DNA from 3 places in the Streptomyces sp. NPDC059477 genome. Region 3 is predicted to be linked to each of the others. Evidence: riboswitches for the same ligand, from Rfam matches in the RefSeq annotation. Region 3 holds a riboswitch; each other region holds the start of a gene.
What was found. Region 3 has a riboswitch for cyclic di-AMP ahead of ACFXAZ_RS29255 (M23 family metallopeptidase). Riboswitches for the same ligand answer to the same signal wherever they lie in the genome.

Region 1 (4,904 bases), on a different contig from region 3:
CACCGCGAACCGGTCCGCCCAGCCGACGAGCGCCCCGTCGGGGCCGGGGTCGCCCACACCTTCGGTGAAGCTGTCCCCCAGCGCCACGTACGACCCGATCACCGATCTGCTGTCATTCTCCGAATCGTCTGCCACATCGAGCCATGATTCCTCCTCGAATGTGACCTACGCGACCGTAATACGGGGTTGACGGGCGGTGAGATAGGCCACGGCCCAAACCTTGGTCAAGCGCGGAATACCTGGATATCCGACGGACCATCAGAAGTGACAGAAGTGATACGCGCCGAAGGCCGGACCCGGGGATCGGGGGTCCGGCCTTCGGAGTGGAGCGCGGCGGTGCCTCAGCCGACGGAGAGGCCCTTGGAGCGCAGATAGGCGACGGGGTCCACGTCCGAGCCGTAGTCGGGCCCGGTCCGGATCTCGAAGTGCAGGTGCGGGCCGGTGACATTGCCGGTCGCGCCGGAGAGACCGATCTGCTGTCCGGCGGTCACGGACTGGCCCGCCGAGACGGACAGCGAGGACAGATGGGCGTACTCGGCGTAGTAGCCGTCGGCGAGCTTGATGACGACCTCGTTGCCGTACGCGCCGCCCCAGCCGGCCGAGACGACCGTACCGGCGCCGACGGCCTTGAGCGAGGTGCCGGTGGAGACCGTGAAGTCGACACCGGTGTGGTAGCCGCTGGACCACATGCTGCCGGTCTGGTGGTACGGCGTGCCGACGCCGCCGCCCGTGACCGGGAGGCTGTAGGCGCCGGTGCTCGTACCGGTGCTGGTGCTGGTGCTCTCCCCGGAGGCCGCCGACTGCGACTCGGACGACGAGGACGGTGACGACGACTCGTCCCGCTGTGTCGGGGCGTCCGACGCCTGGGACTCGATGGAGCCCGAGGACTGGGTGCTCGGCGCCTCGGAGGCGGTGGTGTCCGAGGACGCGTCGCCGCTGGACGCCTGGGCGCCGAGGGTGAGCTTCAGGCCGGGGTGGATGAGCGACGGATCGCCGCCCACGGCCTCGCGGTTGTCCTCGTAGATCCGCTGCCAGCCACCGCTGATGTCCTGCTCGTCGGCGATCTTCGCGAGATAGTCGCCCACCTTCACGGAGTAGGTCCGCACGCTCGTCCGCGGTGCGGTGGGCTGCTGGTCGGTGACCTGCGCAACGGTCTGCTGGGGCGCCGAGGCGGGAGCGGCGGCGGTGACGGAGCCGGCGGGCTTGTGCGGGACCGACTCCCCGGTGGCCGCGTGGGCGCCGGTGGCTCCCATGAGCGGCAGGGCGAGTGCGGCGCCGCCGGTTCCGGCGACGGCGATGGAGCGGGTGAGACGCAAGGTCCTGGGACGGCGGTGCTTACCCTTCGCGGGCATGACGAATTCCTCTCCGGCGCCTGCGAGGTGAGCTGTCGGGTGCGGGCTGGAGATGCCCGGTCGCGGGAATTGCGCGACTAAACCCCTAGCCGTTCCGGAGACCGGAACAGGCGGTGAAGTCCTGTGGGTCCCCCGCTCCTGCCGAACACGGGTGGGTTAGTGCGGGTTCCGGACGGCGGCAGGATTCGGCGTTCCGTCCGGATTCGGTGGCGAACGTAAGCGACCAAGACGCAAAGGGACAAGCAAGAGGTTCCACCCGAAGGTCCTCTTCTTGATCCGTAGCGGGAATTCCCGGTCACCCTCTGTCGCAATGGCCCTGTCGAATCGCTCGAAGAGCCTTGGAAAACACCTTGATTACGTGAGCATGACGGGCGACACACGGTCACGGATATGACGCTGCTCACGTGCCCCTGCTCCACCTTTCTTTATTCCGCAGCGAGTTGTGGCGAGTGGTCATCAAGGCCACTTAGACTTTCAATTCGGACAGGGGTCCCAGATGCGACACAGAAGGCATCTCGGCCAACTTTGTCGCCATTTCGGCCGTTTCGTCATGTCGTATCGTCGAAGGGCAGCTGCCGCCCGGCGACGGAGCCGGGCGGGCCAGCCGACTGGGAGGAGCCCCCGTGACGCAACAGGTCCCCTCGACCGAGCCCGAACTGGCCGGAGTCCGCAACTTCCGCGATGTCGGCGGACTGCCGACCGTGGACGGCCGCCGGGTGCGCCACGGAGTGCTGTACCGCAGCGGCCATCTCGCGCACGCGACCCCCGAGGACGCCGCGTTCCTGGCCACCCTCGGGCTGCACACGATCTTCGACTTCCGCAACGCCGCGGACCAGCGCCTCGAAGGCCAGGACGTCGAGCTGCCCGGTGTGCGCAATCTGAACCTGCCGCTGAGCGACCCCGCCGACGGCGCCGAGTTCTGGACGATGATCCGGGACGGCGATGTGGCCCTGCTGCGGGAGATCCTCTCCGGGGGCCGGGCCGAGAGCCGGATGGTCGACTCGTACCGCGTGATCATCAAGGAGCGCACCGCCGAGCACTCCCGGGTGCTGCACGCCCTCGCCGAGGACAGCGTCCCGGCCCTGATGCACTGCGCGGCCGGCAAGGACCGCGCGGGTCTGTCCATCGCGGTGACTCTGCTGGCGGTCGGCGTGGAGCGCGAGGCGATCCTCGCGGACTATCTGGAGTCCAACGCCACCCACCGCCGGTACAAGGTGCGCCGCAGCGGCACCTCCCCCTCCGCCTACGCCCCGGAGGTCATGGAGCTGATCAGCCCGCTCTTCGACGCGCGCGCCGAGTATCTGACCGCGGCGATCGACACCATCGACGAGACCTGGGGCGGCGTCGACGCCTATCTGGAGCGGGCCCTGCGGATCACCCCGGAGCGGCGCGACCGGCTGCGGGAACGGCTGCTCGACTGAGCGCCCGCTCCGCCTGGTCCCGCCCGCCTGGTCCCGCCCGCCCGGTCCCGCCCCGACCGGCCGCCGGGCCGGCTACTTCCCGCCGACCTCGAACAGCAGATACAGGAACGTGGCGAAGACGTGCCCGGCCACGACGTAGATGAACAGCCTCAGCCAGACACCGAGGTGCCGCTTCTCCTTGGGCTTGATCGCCTTGGGCTCACTCATGGCGTTTTTTCTCCCGTGATCGGGCCGAGGCACAGCGCGGCCGTGGGGCTCTGCAAGAGGGTGTGGACGAACAGCAGCTCGACCCCGTCCGGGTCCTGAGCGGCGATCCGGTGCGGGGTCAGCGAGTCGAAGTGCGCGCTGTCCCCGGCACCGAGCTGATGGGCGGAGTCCCCGAGGCGCAGCCGCAGCCGGCCCGTGAGGACATACAGCCACTCCTCGCCGGGATGCACGCGCACGATGTCGCCCTGGGAGCCGTAGGGCACCTGGACGCGCAGCGCCTGCATGCCCCGGCCGGGCGCGCCGGCCTGCCAGTACGTCCAGCCGCCCGCCTCGGTCGGATCCTTGTGGGCGGCGCGCAGGACGGCGTCCCGGTCGGGGACGGTCTCGCCGAGCAGCTCGGAGACCGTCGTACCGTAGACACGGGCGAGGGAGAGCAGCATGGGGAGCGAGGGCTGGCGCCCGCCGGTCTCCAGCCGGGAGAGGTGGGCGGGCGACAGTCCGGCGGCGCGGGCCGCGGCCTCCAGGGTGAGCGAGGCCCGGCGGCGCAGGGCGCGCAGCTGCGGGGCGACGGCCGGCAGCGGCTCGGCCGCCTCCGGCTCGACGTCGTGAGGGTGGCTCATGCCCTCCATTGAGCCGGATTCTTACCTCTAAGGCAAATTCCTTGCCTCAGAGACAAGAGTCTTCCCGGTGGCCGGTGCTCACCCTCACCTGTCGGCGGCCACCGCCGGCTTCACCAGCTCACCTGTCGGCCACCGCCGGCTTCACCAGCTCACCTGTCGGCCACCGCCGGCTTCACCAGCTCACCTGTTGGCCACCGCCTGCTTCACCAGCGTCCTGCCGAAGTCCCAGATCAGCCCGCCACCGCTGTGCGCGTCGTCCATGATCTCCGTGAAGGCGTCCACGAACCGGTCGACCTCCTTCTCCCCCACGATCAGCGGCGGGATCAGTTTGATCACCTCCAGATGGTCGCCGGAGACCTGGGTGAGGATCCGGTGCCGCTGGAGCAGCGGCACGACCACCATCTGCGCGAACAGGCCCTTGCGGGCCGCCTGGAGCATGGTCCAGCGGCTGCGCAGCCCCAGCGACCTGGGCCGGCCGAACTCGATGCCGACCATCAGGCCCCGCCCGCGCACATCGGCGAGCAGCTCGTACTTGTCGACCAGCGCCGCCAGCCGGGACCTCAGCAGGTCGCCGGTCGCGCGCGCGTTGGCCACGATCCGCTCGTTCTCCATGACCGACAGGACCGCGAGGCCCGCCGCCATGGCCTGGGCGTTGCCGCCGAAGCTCGCCGAGTGGACCAGCACCCGGTCGATGGACGAATAGACCTTCTTGAAGATCCAGTCCTTGCCGAGCGTCGCCCCGACCGGCACATAACCGCCGGACAGCGCCTTCGCCACGCAGACAAGATCCGGCTCCACGCCCTCCTCGTGCTGATAGGCGTAGAAGTCGCCGGTGCGGCCCAGGCCGGTCTGCACCTCGTCCGCGATCAGCAGCGCCTTGTGCCGGTGCAGCAGCTCCTGGGCGGCCCGCAGATAGCCGGGCGGCGTCTCGTGCACCCCCTTGCCCTGGATGGGCTCCACGATCAGGGCGGCCACGTCGCCCTTCCTCAGCTCGCGCGCGAGGGCGTCGAGATCGCCGAGCGGGACGGCCGTGTCGGGCAGCAGCGGGGCGAAGCCGTCCCGGAAGCCGTCCTCGCCGTTGACGGACAGCGAGCCCGTGGTCAGCCCGTGGAAGGCGTGCGCGCAGTACAGGACCCTGGGCCTGCCCGTGGCCCGGCGGGCGAACTTCAGCGCGGTCTCCACCGCCTCCGTGCCGCTGTTGCCGAAGAACACCCGGTCCAGGTGCGGGCTGTGCGCCAGCAGCCGCTCGGCCAGCAGACCGGGCAGCGGCGGGCAGTCGAAGCGGGTCAGGTCGGCGAGCTGGG
Region 2 (4,904 bases), on a different contig from region 3:
TGGCGCTGGCCCGCGACTGGACCGCCCCCGGACGGGGCCGCCCGGGAGCCCTCACCGCGACCGCCGCTGACGGCGACACCGACCCCGGCGGCGGCTCGGGCGACCTCGGCGTGATCCTCCAGGAGTACCTGCCGCGCGAGTTCGCCGAGGACTGGATCGTGCACGGCTGCTTCGCCGCCGACAGCACCCCGCTCGCCCTGTTCACCGGTGTCAAGGTGCGTTCCTGGCCTCCGCACGCCGGAATGACGGCGAACGCGTATGTCGTCCGGAATCCGGAACTCGCCGATCTCGCCGCGCGTTTCATCGAGCAGATCGGCTTCACCGGTGTCATCGATCTCGACCTGCGCTTCGACCGCCGCGACGGACAGTACAAACTCCTCGACTTCAACCCGCGTACGGGCGCCCAGTTCCGGCTCTTCGAGAGCGAGTCGGGGGTGGACGTCGTCCGCGCGCTCCACCTGGACCTGACCGGCCGCCCGGTCCCCGAGGGCGGGCAGCGCCCCGGCCATCGGTACATCGTGGAGAACATCGACCTGCCCGCTCTCCTCGCCTACCGCCGCAGCGGCTACACCACCCCGCACGCCCCCCGCCGCGCGACGACGACGGAACTGGCCTGGCTGGCGGGTGACGACCCCCTGCCGTTCGCCACGATGCTCGCCCGCTCCGTCCGCCCGGCGGTCAAGCACGTCCACCGACTCTGGCGCACCCACCGGCACGGCAACGGCTGAACACGGTGCGGACGTCGGCCGCGACACGTCCCCACGTCCCACTGCGCACCCCGCCCTCCTCCCGTACCCCCCGCACCACCCCCCGGCGGCAGCCCATGGCCGCCTCGGGCTACCCCACCTCTGAGTGAAAAGCGGACCCGTTTTCAGCACTCGGGAACAGGGCTCCGAGAGTGAAAGCCCGCATGGTACAGGGGAGTTGACGGGGACGGGCGGGACGTGAGGGAACCCGTCCGGCGTCCGGTTCCGGCCGGGTCGGGGCCGCGCGATGTCCGTATTCTCTGATCATGGCCGCACCCACTGCATATGCCGCACGCACCGCGCGCACCACGTACGCCCTCGTCGCCACCGACCTCGACGGAACACTTCTGCGCGGCGACGACACCTTCTCCGACCGCTCGCTGGCCGCGCTCGCGCGGATCACCGAGGCCGGTGCCCGGCATCTCGTGGTCACCGGCCGGCCGGCCCCGCGGGTGCGCCCGCTCCTGGAGCAACTGGGCAGCACGGGCCTGGCGGTGTGCGGCCAGGGCGCGCAGCTCTACGACGCCGGCGCGGACCGGCTGCTGTGGTCGGTCACCCTGGACCGGGAACTGGCGGAGACCGCCATCGGCAAGATCGAGGCCGAGGTCGGCGAGGTGTACGCGGCGGTCGACCAGGACGGTGTCGAGGGCCTCACGCTGATCGAGCCGGGCTATCTGATGCCGCATCCGACGCTGCCCGCGGTGCGGGTCCGGCGCCGCGACGAACTGTGGACCGAGCCGATCAGCAAGGTGCTGCTGCGCCATCCGGAGCTGTCCGACGACGAGTTGGCGTCGGTGGCCCGCGCGGTGGTCGGTTCGCTCGCGACGGTCACCATGTCGGGGCCGGGCACGGTCGAGCTCCAGCCGTGCGGGGTGACCAAGGCGACCGGCCTGGCGCTCGCGGCCCGGCGGCTGGGGGCGCGGGCCGAGGACACCATCGCGTTCGGGGACATGCCCAACGACATCCCGATGTTCGACTGGGCCGGGTACGGGGTGGCGATGGCCAACGCCCATCCCGAACTCAAGGCGGTCGCCGACGAGGTCACCACATCGAACGAGGACGACGGCATCGCCGTCGTCCTCGAACGACTTTTTCCCTGACGGGAATTCACCTCGGAGAAACGGTCGAGACGGCCCGGTGGAAGATCTGGTTGATTTCCCTTTGCGAGCCCCAACCCGCAAAGGGAACCGCCGGAAAGGCCGTACGGCCGGTGAGGCCGCTCAGGCGCGGAGCGCTCAGTAGGCGCCGAAGACGTTGTCGATCGACCCGTACCGGTCCGCCGCGTAGTTGCACGCGGCGACGATGTTGGCGATCGGGTCGTACGGGTCGTTCAGCGTGCCCGAGACGTGGTACGCGGCGAAGGTCGGGTCGATCACCTGGAGCAGGCCCTTGGACGGGGTGCCGGCGGCGGCGTTGGAGTCCCAGTTGTTGACGGCGGCCGGGTTGCCGGAGGACTCGCGCATCACATTGCGGTAGATGCCGTTGTAGCTGCCCGGGATGCCGTTCTGGGCCATGATGTCGAGCGACTGCCGGATCCAGCCGTCGAGGCTGTTCGGGTACGCGGAGGTGGCCGCCGAGATGACGGTCGGCGAGGCGGCGGAGGCGCTGGTGGCGCCGATGAGCGGGAGGGCGAGCACGGCGGCGCCGGTGCCGGCGACGGCGAGCTTGCGGGCGAGGCGGCGAACACGCGTGGAGCGGTGTACGGACATGGGGAACTGTTCCTCTCCTACGCCTGCGAGGTGAGCTGTCGGGTTCGGGCGGGGAGGTGCCCGGCCGGCCCTTGCGGGCACGGCTTCACCCCGAGCCGTTCCGGTGCGTCGTACGACGTCCGGCCCGGCGACTTACCTGGGTCCCCCGCTCCTGCCGTGGATCTAGTGGGTTGGTGCGGGCGGTGGCAGGACTAGGCGTCCGCCCGACTGGCCGGGAACGTATGCGAGAGCGGATGTCGGAAACAAGTGGCGGAATCACAAAATGCCGCTTCTGATCTTCGCACCCTTATCTGACCCACATGATCCTTTGCGACCGAAAAGGGTCAACTCGGTGAACGGGAAAGGTGGATCGGGGGATGGCCGGGGAAACGCCGCGCGTGGGCGGGAGTGAGTCAAGTCACGTCCGAGCGCAAGAGTGGTAAATCGGGCATTGAGCCCAAGTGCCTACTAACCAGCGGTCCGTGGAATCCGTCGCTCCCAGGTGCGGTGGAAGACCACCTCGTCGCCTTGGGTGCAAATCACCTCATTAGAGGTCAAAAACTCCGTATCCGTGCAGCCGATCTCCGACCGCGCCCGGACCGTCGTGTCCCAGGCCGACTCCGGCCGGTGCAGCCGGATCGTCCGGTCCGAGCGGGTGCGCGCGGACAACGCGTCGCCGTCGCGGATCGTGTACGACTCCAGCGCCTCCTCGGTGGCCTCCAGCCCGTCGGGATGCACCTGGGTGCCGCCGGGCCGGGGATCGACCTCCAGCCGCCACTCGCCCCGGGCGACGTCCCGCACCACCAGCCGCGCGGGCCGCGGCTCGTCCAGGGTGAGGGGGGAGACGACACCGAGCGGCTCGGCCTGCTCGGGCTCGGCCCAGGGCCGCCGACCCAGCCGGTCGGCTTGGTCCGCCTGGCTCTCCCAGGCCGCCTGGCTCTCTCGGGCCTCCTGGCCCGCTCGGCCTTCCCGGGCAGCCCGGCCTTCCCGGGCCTCCTGGCCTTCCCGGGCCTCCTGCTCCGCCTGACTCTCCTGGACCCTCCGGACCCCCCAGTCCCCCCAGTCCAAGCCGTCCTCACGGTCCCCCTGGCCCGAGCGGTCCTCCCTCTCCCCCCGGTCCGCCCCATCCCCCCGGTCCGCCCAGTCCGCCTGGTCCCCCCGCTCCCCCCGGGCCGCCCCGGCGTCGGGCTCTTCCCGCCGTACCGGCAGCTCCAGCGCGCTGCCCGCCGGGTCCAGGGTGAAACCTGCCTCGGAGCCGGGCTGCGGCCAGACCCAGGGCCAGTACGCGGAGGAGACCGCGAGCCGTACCCGGTGCCCCGGCGCGAAGACGTGGCCCGTGCCGCCCAGCTCGAAGGTCACCTCCTCGGTCGCGCCCGGCGGCCACGGCACCGACCGGTCCGGGCCCCTCCGCGCGGACAGGTTCAGCACGCCCCGGGTCACCAGGGCCGAGGCGCCGTCCGGGGCGACGTCGCACAGCCGGGCGATCACCTGCCCGCGCGGCACCTCGCAGCGCAGCCGCAGCCTGACCCGCGGGCGCCCCAGCACCGAGGTCCGCTCACCGACCGGGAACTCGAAGCAGACCGACCGCCCGTCCTCCGCGCGCTGGTCCGGCGGCAGATCGGCGTCGCCCCCGCGCGGCAGGAAGGCGCCCGCGTCGACCCCGGTGTGCATCGGGGACCGTACCGGCACGGGGGCGCCCTGGAGGGCGTACGTGACGTGGGTGACGTACGGGGAGGGCCAGGCGGGCTCGGCGGTCCAGCGGCCGGGCAGGGTGGCGTACGCGGGCGCCGGCGGATGGCTCTCGGTGAGGTACGCGCGCAGGAGGGGATCGGCGAGCACGCGCGTGTCCCGGCCCTTGAGCCAGTGGTCCCACCAGCGCAGGGTCTCCTGGAGGAAGCCGATCGCCGGACCGGGCGGGCGGCCCCGGTCGGGGTACTCGTGCGGCCAGGGGCCGAGCAGCCCGCGCACCCGGTCGGCCGGGAGGTGCTCGACCAGCCGGAGCACGGTGTCGTGGTACGGGTCCTACCAGCCGCCGACCGCGAGCACGGCCGCCTCGATCGCGCCGTACCTCTCCCGGACGTCACCGGCCCGCCAGTGACCGTCGCGGACCTGATGTTCCAGCCACGCGTGCAGGACCGGTTCGAGCGCCTCCAGACGGCACAGCCACAGCTCCCGCCAGGCGTCCCCGGTGTGACGCGGGTCCGGCGGGCGGGCGGCGAGGGCGAGGGTTCTGGCCGCCCAGGCGGGCATGTCCGCCGCCAGGACGGAACCTCCCGTGTACTGCCCGTCGTTGTCGTATCGATCGTCCGTGGCACACACACTGACGACCGCCTTGAGCGGTCCGGGCGCGAGGGCCGCGGTCCGCAGCGAGAGGGAGCCGCCCCAGGAGATGCCGAACATCCCGACCTTGCCGTCGCACCAGGGCCGCGTGGCGAGCCAGTCCACGACCTCGGCGGCGTCCGCCGCGTCC
Region 3 (4,904 bases):
CCACCCCCCGGCCGGTCGTCGTGTCATCCGGTCGGCCGCCCCGGCTCGCCGGGCCGCCCCGCTGCGGCAACCCTGGACCAAGGAGGCCGGGCCGGGACCGGCGAGGATCTGCGGCGGGAGACGAGGCGGGAGACGCGTGGTGGGGCCGGGTGAGGCGCAGGGTGAGGGGCCGTACACCGGGCCACCGGGGAGCGCGGCGGGCATGCAAGGGCCGCAGTCGCCGCAGTCGCCGCAGGGGCGGCCGGAGCGGTCGGGGAGCGTCTCCTACGCACGCCCGTTCGTACGGCTGCTGCCGGTCCTGCTGATCGTCGGCGGCGCGCTGTACGAGTACGTGACCCCGAAACAGTTCACCGGCGTGCCGTTCTTCACGGCCGCGCCCCTGGTCGCCGCGCCGCTGTTCGGGCGGCGCTACACCGTGCTGACCGGGATCGCGGCGGTGCTGGTGCTGTTCGTGGTGCATTTCGGGGTGGACCAGCCGTTCGCGGCGGAGACGATCACCGAGGTCGTCACGGTGGCGACCGTCGCGGTGCTGGCCGTGCTGATCAACACGCTGGTGCGGCGCAGCAGCGCCCGGCTGGCCTCCGCCCGGGAGATCGCCGAGGCCGCGCAGCGCGCGGTGCTGCCGGAACCCGACGAGCGGATCGGCGGTTTCGAGATCGCCGCCCGCTACGAGGCCGCGCAGGCGGGCGCGTTCATCGGCGGCGATCTGTACGCGGTGCAGGACACCCCGCACGGCGTCCGGCTGGTGCTCGGGGACGTGCGCGGCAAGGGCATGGGCGCGGTGGCCGCCGTGGCCGTGCTGATCGGGGCGTTCCGCGAGGCCGCCGAGCAGGAGGCGACGCTGGAGGCGGTCGCCGCGCGGCTGGAGCGGGCGCTGGCCCGCGAGGGCACCCGGCGGGACGGGCTCGACGCCTTCGAGGGGTTCACCACCGCCGTGCTCGCCGAGATCCCGCACGGCCACGGGATCGTACGGATGGTCAACCGCGGCCACCCCGGGCCGCTGCTGCTGTACGCCGACGGCACGCTGTGCGCGCTGTCCGCCGACGAGCCCGCGCTGCCGCTGGGGATGGGGGATCTGGGCAGCTGGCCGGACCGGGCGCAGGAGGCGGAGTTCCCGGGCGGGGCCACGCTGCTGCTGTTCACCGACGGGCTGTCGGAGGCGCGGGACGGGCACGGGACGTTCTTCGAACCGGAGGAGCGGCTGGCGGGGCGGCTCTTCGGCGGGCCGGAGGAACTGGTGGCGGCCCTGGCCGAAGAGGTGCGTGGACATGCCGGGGGCTGGATGACGGACGACATGGCGCTGCTCGCGGTCCGGCGGCCGGGTCCGGCGTACGACCGGCCGGAGCTCGGTCACGGTGGGTAAGTGAGTGACTGCCCTCCGCATAACATCTGAGTCACCGTCAGAAATTGGCACTGCCCGAACGGCCCTGATGAGGCGGTCGACTCGCCCGATTTTCGCCGCTCATAGCCTGTACGTCCGGCGTAAGAGCGTTAAAGATCAAGTGGAAGCGCTTGGAAATCACCCCTGGGTTCTATTACTGTCCGATAACGCAGCGCGGTCGTCCCAGCCGTCACAAGAGTCGGCTCCGTGCTCAAGCGCCGAATTCCGCGAGGGAACCGGGGAACCACCAACTTGGGGTGAATCGGGCGTACGTCGCCATGGAGACATGGCTGATTGACGCGCGTAGGAGACCTTCCTCTCCGAACCCGTCAGCTAACCCGGTAGGCGATGAGGGAAGGAAAGGAGTACGCCTACGTGGCGTCCAACCGGCCTGCTCCAGGGGCCCCGTTCGTGCCCGCCCAGCGCACCGACGACACCGTCGTCTACGGCGGCCCCCGCACCGATGAGGGCCCGTGGGAGGAATGGAACCCCACCGCGGAGACCGTCCGCCCGGTCCGTGGCGGCCGGCATCGCGTCGCCAAGCAGCGCGGCGGACTCGCCCGCGGCGGACTGGCCCGCAGCTCCACGGTCCTCGGCGTCGGTGTCATAGCCGCCGTCGGCGCGGGCGGCATGGCCACCGCGCAGACCGGCAAGCCGCCGGTCGCCATCTCCCTGCCCGACCTCGCCACCTTCACGGACGACGGCGAGGACACCGCCGAGCCGGCCACCGCGATCGAGGCCACCCCGCTCAGCAGCCTCGGCGTCACCCCGGCCGACAGCGAGCAGGGCACCACCGACGCCGGTGAGGCGCTGCGCGCCCGGATCATGGCGCAGGCCGAGAGCCAGCAGGAGCAGCTCGACACCAAGGCCACCGAGGCGCTCCTGGCCGCCGCCGAGAAGGAGGCCGCCGAGGCCGCCGAGAAGGCGGAGCAGGAAGCCCGCGAGAAGGCCGCCGCCGAGAAGAAGAAGGCGGAGGAGGAAGCCGCGCGCAAGGCCGAGGAAGAGCGCCTCGCCGAGCTGGCAAGGCAGTTCGCGCTGCCGACCTCCTCGTACACCCTCACCTCGACCTACGGCCAGGCCGGCTCGCTGTGGTCCTCCGGCTACCACACCGGCCTCGACTTCGCCGCCCCCACCGGCACCCTCATCAAGGCCGTCCACTCCGGCACCATCACCCAGGCCGGCTGGGACGGTTCGTACGGCTACAAGACCGTGCTCACCCTCGATGACGGCACCGAGATCTGGTACGCGCACCAGTCCTCGATCAGCGTCAGCGTCGGCCAGCAGGTCACCACCGGCGATGTCATCGGACGGGTCGGCGCCACCGGCAATGTCACCGGGGCCCATCTGCACCTGGAGGTGCACACCGGGTCGGGTGGCGGCGTGGACCCGCTGGCCTGGCTGCGCGGCAAGGGCCTCAATCCCTGACGGCCCGCCTCGGCCTCAGGTGCGGTAAGGGTTGTGGTGGTACGCGGGGTGCGGTGTGACGGAAGCGCCGGGGCCCGGGTGACCGGTGCCGTGGCCGCCGTCGTGGCCGGTCCCGTAGCCGGTGCCGTAGCCGGTCCCGTATCCGCTGCCGTACCCGCCGCTCGGGTACGGCGGCCAGGGCGGGACCGGGGGCGGCGGGGCCGTGGCGTGGGCCGCGTGGGCCAGGGCCGGGGCCGCGAGGTCCCGGCGGCGCCACAGCTCGCCGAGCAGCTCCCGCTCGCGGGATACGAAGTCGGCGCGGGCCCGGCCCCGGCTGCCCCGCCGGCGCAGCACCGCGAGCGAGGTGGCGTACGCCTCGTACTCGGCCACCGCACGGGCCGCTTTTCTGCCGAGCCGGCGTCCGGCGTACTCGCGGGCGAGACGGCGGGCCCGCATCGAGCCGAGCGCGTAGGGCTCGGCGGGGGAGAACCAGCCGGTGGTGACATACGCGGGCAACTCCTCGCGCACCACCCGCAGCTCCCGCTGCCGGGTCCAGATCACCAGCCAGGTCAGCAGCGCGAACGCGGGGACCATGAAGGCGCCGTACACGGCGAAGAAGCCGTAGTCGCCGAAGGACGCGGAGCCGTTCCAGAACGCGTGCACGCCCATCGCGAGCAGCAGCCCGGACAGCGGCAGCAGCACCCGCCGCACCCGCTGGCGCTCCCCGGCCACCGCCGCGAGGCCGAAGCCGATGCCGGTGAGCACGGTGAACAGCGGATGCGCGAACGGCGACATGACGACGCGTACGAAGAAGGTGGCGACGGTGACCGAGGCGAGCCCGGCGTCGCCGCTGGACTGGTCGGTGCCGAAGGCGTTGCCGAGGTAGAGGATGTTCTCGGTGAAGGCGAAGCCGGTCGCGGTGATCCCGGCGATCACCACGCCGTCGACGATCCCGGTGAAGTCCCGTCTGCGGAACAGGAAGAGCAGCAGGATCGCGGCGCCCTTCGCGGACTCCTCGACCACCGGCGCTATCACCGTCGCCCCTAAGGTGTCCGCGCCGGCCGGGTCGGCGGTCGCGGTGGCTATCCACCGGGTCGCGAAGCTGTTGGCGACGATCGCTATCAGCGCCGCCGCGCAGGCCCCCCAGGCGAAGGCGAACACGACATTCCGCCAGGGGCCCGGCTCGACCCGGTCCAGCCAGCGGAACGCGCCGATCAGCAGCGGCACCGGCAGCACGGCCAGTCCCAGGCCCACCAGAAAGCCCTCGGTGCCGGTCTCCTGACGGACCAGCGCGAGGATGACCAGCCCCGACAGCGCGAGCAGGATGGCCAGCGAGCCGTGCCGCACCCGGCGCCAGGCGGTGGGGTGGGCCTGCGCGGCGCGCGTGTACCGGTAGCTCCAGCGCCGCCACCACCGCACCTGCCGGGGCGGGTCGGCGGGCGGACCGCAGGGATGGGTCGGGTACGGGGAATCGCTGGCCACGGCATCGACCCTAACGAGAGGGCGCACCGCCCGCGACGGTGCCCGGTGCTCAGCCGGCGTGGGGCCGCCGGGTCGCCGAACGGTCCAGGTGGTGCTGGTGGAAGGGGTTTTGCGCAGGGTTCTGGGCGGGGGTTCGGGCAGGGGTGTTGGCGGGGGCGTGGGCCGGGTTCCGGGCGGGGTTGTGGGCGGGGTTCTGGGCATGTTCCCCGTGCGGTACGCGGCGGAACATCACGTCGTTCACCACATGGCCCTTGTCCAGCCCCTGCCCCTCGAAGCGGGTGAGCGGGCGGAAACCGGGGCGGGGCGCGAAACCGCCGTCGGCCCGGGTGTTCACGAAGTCGGGGTGTGCCGTGAGGACTTCCAGCATCTGCTCGGCGTACGGCTCCCAGTCGGTGGCGCAGTGCAGCAGCGCGCCGGGCCGCAGCCGGGTCGCGGCGAGGTCGAGGAACTCGGGCTGGATCAGCCGCCGCTTGTGGTGCCGCTTCTTGGGCCAGGGGTCGGGGAAGTAGACGCGCAGCCCGTCGAGGGAGTCGGGGGCGAGCATCTCGCGCAGCAGGATGATGGCGTCGCCGTTGCCGACCCGGACGTTGGTGAGTCCGTCCTGGTCGGCGAGGTTGAGCAGATTGCCCTGGCCGGG

Region 1: linked by a shared signal. The riboswitch ahead of ACFXAZ_RS30715 (peptidoglycan DD-metalloendopeptidase family protein) and the one ahead of ACFXAZ_RS29255 (M23 family metallopeptidase) in region 3 are both predicted to bind cyclic di-AMP.
Region 2: linked by a shared signal. The riboswitch ahead of ACFXAZ_RS00600 (transglycosylase SLT domain-containing protein) and the one ahead of ACFXAZ_RS29255 (M23 family metallopeptidase) in region 3 are both predicted to bind cyclic di-AMP.

The regions. Positions count from the first base shown of each region.
Region 1 covers NZ_JBHYUG010000084.1:1,507-6,410, forward strand. The annotation lists gene ACFXAZ_RS30710 (SGNH/GDSL hydrolase family protein) at 1-102, opposite strand, end outside; gene ACFXAZ_RS30715 (peptidoglycan DD-metalloendopeptidase family protein) at 342-1,352, opposite strand; cyclic di-AMP (ydaO/yuaA leader) riboswitch at 1,357-1,553, opposite strand; gene ACFXAZ_RS30720 (tyrosine-protein phosphatase) at 1,976-2,773, shown strand; gene ACFXAZ_RS30725 (DUF6126 family protein) at 2,846-2,980, opposite strand; gene ACFXAZ_RS30730 (helix-turn-helix domain-containing protein) at 2,977-3,609, opposite strand; gene ACFXAZ_RS30735 (aspartate aminotransferase family protein) at 3,781-4,904, opposite strand, start outside.
Region 2 covers NZ_JBHYUG010000001.1:119,391-124,294, forward strand. The annotation lists gene ACFXAZ_RS00590 (ATP-grasp domain-containing protein) at 1-728, shown strand, start outside; gene ACFXAZ_RS00595 (HAD family hydrolase) at 1,013-1,846, shown strand; gene ACFXAZ_RS00600 (transglycosylase SLT domain-containing protein) at 1,982-2,455, opposite strand; cyclic di-AMP (ydaO/yuaA leader) riboswitch at 2,461-2,633, opposite strand; partial or broken gene ACFXAZ_RS00605 (peptidase S15) at 2,903-3,310, opposite strand; partial or broken gene ACFXAZ_RS00610 (CocE/NonD family hydrolase) at 3,635-4,904, opposite strand, start outside.
Region 3 covers NZ_JBHYUG010000075.1:20,186-25,089, reverse strand. The annotation lists gene ACFXAZ_RS29260 (PP2C family protein-serine/threonine phosphatase) at 203-1,363, shown strand; cyclic di-AMP (ydaO/yuaA leader) riboswitch at 1,588-1,744, shown strand; gene ACFXAZ_RS29255 (M23 family metallopeptidase) at 1,757-2,806, shown strand; gene ACFXAZ_RS29250 (PrsW family intramembrane metalloprotease) at 2,822-4,267, opposite strand; gene trmB (tRNA (guanosine(46)-N7)-methyltransferase TrmB) at 4,317-4,904, opposite strand, start outside.